Regions from separate parts of the Marinobacter sp. MIT932201 genome, predicted to be linked through region 2. Evidence: riboswitches for the same ligand, from Rfam matches in the RefSeq annotation. Region 2 holds a riboswitch; the other holds the start of a gene.
What was found. Region 2 has a riboswitch for cobalamin ahead of SIC15_RS01270 (TonB-dependent receptor plug domain-containing protein). Riboswitches for the same ligand answer to the same signal wherever they lie in the genome.

Region 1: linked by a shared signal. The riboswitch ahead of SIC15_RS19845 (ribonucleoside-diphosphate reductase subunit alpha) and the one ahead of SIC15_RS01270 (TonB-dependent receptor plug domain-containing protein) in region 2 are both predicted to bind cobalamin.

The regions. Positions count from the first base shown of each region.
Region 1 covers NZ_CP138917.1:4,334,329-4,337,536, forward strand. The annotation lists gene SIC15_RS19845 (ribonucleoside-diphosphate reductase subunit alpha) at 1-1,481, opposite strand, end outside; cobalamin riboswitch at 1,608-1,816, opposite strand; gene SIC15_RS19850 (DUF3047 domain-containing protein) at 1,990-2,670, shown strand; gene SIC15_RS19855 (substrate-binding periplasmic protein) at 2,685-3,208, opposite strand, start outside.
Region 2 covers NZ_CP138917.1:286,672-289,879, reverse strand. The annotation lists gene SIC15_RS01270 (TonB-dependent receptor plug domain-containing protein) at 1-1,770, opposite strand, end outside; cobalamin riboswitch at 1,905-2,128, opposite strand; gene SIC15_RS01265 (putative nucleotidyltransferase substrate binding domain-containing protein) at 2,251-3,208, shown strand, end outside.

The DNA of each region.
Region 1 (3,208 bases), 350 kb from region 2:
TGCAGATCCGGCGCATCGCTGGGGGAGAACAGGGTCCAGTCACGGTCTTCGCGCATGCGCTCGATCAGCAGATCGGGCACCCAGTTGGCGGTGTTCATATCGTGGGTGCGGCGGCGTTCGTCGCCGGTGTTCTTACGCAGTTCCAGGAATTCCTCGATGTCCAGGTGCCAGCTTTCCAGGTAGGCGCAAACCGCGCCCTTGCGCTTGCCGCCCTGGTTCACCGCCACGGCGGTGTCATTGACTACCTTCAGGAAGGGCACCACACCCTGGCTCTGGCCGTTGGTGCCCTTGATGTGGGAGCCCAGCGCACGGACTGGCGTCCAGTCGTTACCCAGACCGCCGGCCCATTTCGACAGCATGGCGTTATCACGGATGGCGCCGTAGATGTCTTCAAGGTCGTCGCCCACCGTCGTCAGGTAACAGGACGACAGCTGAGAATGGCGGGTACCGCTGTTAAACAGCGTGGGTGTGGACGCCATGTAGTCGAACGACGACAACAGGTTGTAGAACTCGATGGCGCGGGCGTTCGGGTCATCTTCCCGCAGGGCCAGCCCCATAGCCACGCGCATGAAGAAAACCTGTGGCAACTCGAGGCGGGCCTTGTTCCAGTGCAGGAAGTAGCGGTCGTACAGGGTTTGCAGGCCCAGGAAGCCGAATTGCAGGTCACGCTCCGGCTTCAGGGCGGCTCCCAAGCGCTCCAGGTCGAAAGCGGCCAGGGCTTCGTCCAGCAATTCATAACGAATACCTGCCTCGATAAAGGCACTCAGGGCCTGTGGATAAATCTCAACCAAGGGCAGACTAATGGGCAGGTCCAGGGCGGCGGCAGTCTCCAGACGCAGCTGTTCCAGCAGTAGACGGGCGGTGACCGCGCTGTAGTCCGGCTCCCGCTCAATCCGGCTGCGGGCCGTCATGATCAGGGCCGACAGCACGTCTTCCTCGGCGATGCCGTCGTACAGGTTGGTCAGGGCATCGTCCACCAGGGAATCACCGTCAATACCCTCCAGCCCTGTGGCGGCCTGCTCCACCTGCAGTTTCATCAGGCCCAGATCCAGCGGGGCAATCTCGCCACTGGTCTTTTTCACGGTCAGGTGCGGGTGCGCCTCCACCGGGGCATGGCGGGCACGCTCGCGGGCGTGCTCTTCCCGGTAAAGCACATAGGCGCGAGCCACTTTCTGCTCCTCAGCCCGCATCAGGGCCAGTTCCACTTGGTCCTGAATATCCTCGATGTGTACCTTGCCACCCGCTTTCAGGCGGCGGCCAATGGCCTGGATCACCTGTTCGGTGACCCGATGTACGGCATCATTGATTCTGGCAGAGCCGGCGGCCTTATCGCCTTCAACAGCCAGGAAGGCTTTGGTGACGGCAACGCTGATCTTGGATGGATCAAAGCCCACGAGCGTGCCGTTGCGTTTGATGACCTGAAGGGATTCGGTGTCGGTGTGCGAGGTTGGCCGGGGTTCGGCCAGGGCTGAGGCAGACATGTGTGTTCTCCTGAATACGCGTTGAATTCCTTTCACCATCGCGTACGCAGGGGCATACCTCGCCATAGGAATGGCTGGGCATAACCGGTCTGCTCACCCTGGGTCGCGAAGGTGCAGTCAGGAGCTGTGAAGCTCCGTATCCCTGGCAGGTCTTCGGACTCAGGGGCGTGAATCGTTCGATTCGGCCTCGCTCGGCGACTTCCCGGTATCAACCAGTGTCGTAATGCCGTGCTTGTTCCCCAATACCGCTGCGCGTCAGTTCCGGAGTCTCACCGGATTCCCGATACCAGAATGTGTGGCGTGATCACGCGCCGACCGAGTTGGTTACGCACTGATCACTACATCTGGTATTTGACCAAGGATGAAAACACTATATACGGGTAACTTTTACAGGACAAGGCACTTTCCGGTAAAACATCTGTCTGCAACGGAAGTATCCGGAAAGAGGCAAGGCGCTATGAAGATAATCGCACACCGAAGATTTTGGGGCCTGCTCCTCGTTTCCCTGATGTGTTTTGTGCCGGTCAGTGCGCAGGAGTCAGTATTAACACCTTTCTCCCAGATGAAGTTCCTGAATGACGGCTGGGAACCCCTGGAATTTCCCAAGATCGATCAGCTCAGTCGGTATGAACTGACCACCGAAGACGGTCAGCAGGTTGTCAGGGCCACCACCGAAGGTGGGGCATCTGGCCTCATTGCCCGGGTACGATTGGAGCCCGCCGATTCACTGATTCTGCAGTGGCGCTGGAAGGTCTCGAACGTGTTCGAGAAGGGTGATGCCCGAGAAAAGTCCGGTGACGATTATCCTGCCAGGATCTACGTTGCGTTCGAGTTCCAGCCTGAAAAAGCAGGCTTCTTCGAACGCGCCAAACGCAAGACGGTTGAAGTGTTATTCGGAGAGTCCCTCCCGGGCAACGCTCTGAACTACATCTGGGCCAATAGCCTGCCCAAGGGCGAGATCGTGCCCAACCCTTACACCGAGAAAACCATGATGATCGCGGTGAATTCAGGATCAGATCAGGTCGGTGAATGGGTCACCGTGGAACGTGACATTATGGCCGACTACCGGGAAGCGTTTGGTGAGGAACCACCACCGGTAGTCGGAATTGCCATTATGTCGGATTCCGACAACACCGGGGAAAAAGCAACGGCCTGGTATGGGGATATCTTTCTTGATCCCGAATCGTGAAGACCAAAAGATGGCTATCGGTATTGTTCTGGAAAGCCCGGTATCACAAAGCTCTCACCGAACTTGCGTATCGGGGGCACTTCACCCTGTTCAGCCAGACGCAGGTAGGCATCGTCAAACTCTTCCCGCAAATTCGCTGCTCTGGGATTAGCAAGCGAAAACAGCCAGGTTAGGTTTCTTAGACGAATCTCTGATTCGCGAATCTTCTCGTCTTCGGACATCGCCAGAGTTTCCAGAACTGGATCCCGATGTCCGAACAAGTATTGCCCGCGGCCAAGCTTGAGCATGTCCAAAGCCGCTCGATAATTGGGTGCCTGAGTGACGTCAATTGAACTCTCGCCCTCTAGCCAATACAAAAGCCCGCCGTAGGTGTATCCAGCAATCGTGATTACTGTCTTACCCTGCAATTGATCAAAATGAGACAGTGGTTCTGTTCCCTCCAGATACCAGGCGCTCAACTGGGAAGCGAAGGGACTCACCCAGGTTTCGAGAACTTCACCCTTTAAAGCCGGGACGTTGGCTGATCCAGGCCAAACAT
Region 2 (3,208 bases):
GAAGGTCGCACTGTCATATCCGATGCTGGTGGCATACCGACGATCCAGCACGTTATCGACCTTGAACGAGGCCGACCAGCCAGGCTGGAAATTCCAGGCCGCTCTCAGGTCTACCGTGCCATAGCCCGGGAGCAGACTGGTATTTGCCGCATCGTTATAGCGGTCACTCTCGGCAATAAAGCTGGCGCCCACAGACCACTGTGAGAACAGGCGATCAATATCCAGACGCAGGTTCTTTTCTGCACGGCGCGGTAGGCGCTCGCCGGTATCGCGGTTCTCGGTATCCGCGTAGGTTACTGCTGCCGCCAGATTCCAGTCAGCCGTCTCGATACCGGAAGAAACCTCAACGCCACGAATTCTGGCCGTCTCGACGTTTTCCATGGTGCCCTCAAAGGTCACCGGGTCCGACACGTAGGTAATCAGGTCTTTCACGTCGTTCTGATAAAGCGCAATGTCCCAGTACCACTGGTCATATCGCCCGGAGAAACCGGCTTCGACCATCTGCCCCTCTTCCGCATCGAGGTCAGGATTACCGGTGTAGAACGGCACCGTCAGGTAAAGGTCATTAAAGGTGGGTGCCCGGAACGATGTCGCATAGCTGAGGCGAAAGCGATGGGCGCGGTCCAGCTGGTGACCGAAGGCCACACCGCCAGTTTCCTCTTTGCCATAGGCCTCGTTGTCATCCAGACGCAGACTGAGCATCAGATCGGTGGCATCAAAGTTCAAACGGCCCTGACCGAAAACCGCGCTGTTGGTCCGGCTGTCTTCTGTGAAGTTGCTGGTGCCATCCACTTCGTCAAGCATGACCTCCGTACCCAGAACCAGTTCATGAACACCGGCCGTCAGGGTGTTTTCCCAGCGCGCGGAGCGAGACAGGGTGTCGAACGTGCTGGGATTGGCTCCGAAGGTATCCTGTTCGTCACGGGCTTCCGAGAACTGGATACGTGTGCGCCAGTAGTCACTGGCAACCGCTTCCAGATGCAGCCCCATGGCACGGATCAGGAAATCGGTATCACCGCCTTCAAACTCGGTATTACCTTCAGACTGGAACACCGTCAGCCCTGCGCCGCCGCCCTGGTCAAAACTGTGGCTCAGTTTGGCCAGGCCCCCAGCGTTCCGGAATCCTTTGTCTTCGCCGCCAGCACGCAGGTTCGTGCCATCGGTATCCGAATAAACGCCACCGGCCAGGAACGACGAACGGCCTTCCCGGCCAGCCAGTCCGGCCGTTACCTCACGGGTTTCATGGGAACCGCCTTTCAGCTCGCCCCAACCCTGGCGCCCGGCCTCCGGTTCCAGGGTGAACGCCTGGATGACACCACCCACCGCATCGGCACCGTAGAGGGAGCTCTTCGCGCCCCGCACCAGCTCAACCCGCTCCATCAATTCGGGAGGCAAAAACTGCCAGGGTGGGATACCCGCGGAGGCAGAGCGCAGGCGGATACCATCGAGAAGCAGCACGGTTCCTGAGCTGCCCGCGCCACGCAGGAATACGCTGGTAGTCTTTCCGTAGCTGCCGTCCGACACCACGTTGATCCCGGGCTGGGCGCGCAGCAGGTCGCGGAATTCCGCGGGCTGTTGCCGATCAATATCCTCTTTCTCGATGACCGTCACTGAAGACAGGCTCTCGCCAACGGTCTTGGGGCCCAGTGTCGCGGTAACCACGATCGGATCCAGGGCATCGGATTCTGGAGAAGACTGGGCCGAAACGGCCAGAGGCAGGGCGGCCAGGGAAACGCCGGCCAACAAAACAGGGCATTGAATTCTGAACATAGAGCTTGCTCCGCACTCCGCGCGCACCCGCACGGGAATCTGGTTTTCGTTGCGGAACAGGGAGTAGGGGCAGGCGGTAGACTGGCAACAGAAAAGCGGAACCGGCATATCACCCACCCAGGTTGCCCACCGCAACATCGGGTGTTTTTCCAGGCCGGTCTCCGGGCTGGCAGGCGGAACCTGGGGTTCCCGGGCAATCACCTTCCCATGTCGTGGCGACACAGTGGCGCATAGATTGCCGTTGTCCTGCTTACCGTTGCGGGGGCAGCATCGGACTTGCACTGGCTGTGCCAGGCTCACCGATTTCCCGTTTCACCCGTCGCGCTTTGCGACGGACACCTGAAAAAAGTGTGGCAAGGCTAGCAACACCGGGGTAACCGGTCAATGAAATCCATCAAAGGTCGACATGGTCGCAGGCTTCTGCCACTGCTATATTCCTTGACTGACAATCACTTTTTCTTCGCCAGAACAGGGAGTTTTATGCAGGCCGAGCTGGTCGACATCCGCAATCACATGGCTCAATACCCGCCGTTCGACGAGATGACCGAGGAACTGCTCGACCGGGTGGTTGGCGACATAGAGGTTGTTTACTTCAAGGCCGGGAGCCAGATTCTGGAACTGGGTGATCCCAGCAGCTGGCTGTTCTACGTACGCAGTGGTGCAGTGGAGATCTATCGGCGCACCGGAGAACTCTACAACCGGATCAGCGAGGGTGAAGTCTTCGGCCAGTTTGGCCTGCTGATGAACCGGAAAGTTCGCTTTCCCGCCAAAGCCCTCGAAGACGTTCTGCTGTACAAGATTCCTTACGATACGTTCCAGTACCTCTGGGAAAACGACGACAACTTTGCCGATTTCGTTGAGATCGAGGACCGAAGCCGCCTGCGCTCCGCTGTATCCCGGCGGGAAAAATCCAACCAGCTCATGACCTCCAAGGTCACCCGGCTGATTTCCCGGGAGCCGGTGTCCGCCCCCCACACCGTCCGACTGCAGGAAGCAGCGCGGATTATGACCGAGCACGGCGTCTCGGCACTGCTGCTGATGGACGAGGAGGGCGACAAGCCCTTGCTCAAGGGCATCATCACCGACCGCGACCTGCGCACCCGGGCCCTCAGCGAGGCATTAGCCTCCGAAACGCCTATCAGCGAGATCATGTCGGAGGATCTGATCACCATCCGTTCGAACATATTCATCTTCGAGGCCATGCTCACCATGCTGCACAACAATGTGCACCACCTGCCGGTGATGGATGGTGATGAGGTTCGCGGCGTCATTGCGCTGTCTGACATCGTGAAGTACGAGAGCCAGAGCAGCCTTTACCTGGTCAGCAACATCTACCACCAGCAGGATGTGAAAGGCCTGAAGAAAATCAGCCTGGATGTGCGGGACAGCTTTGTTCGCATGGTGAACGAAGACGCCAACTCCCACATGATTGGCAGTG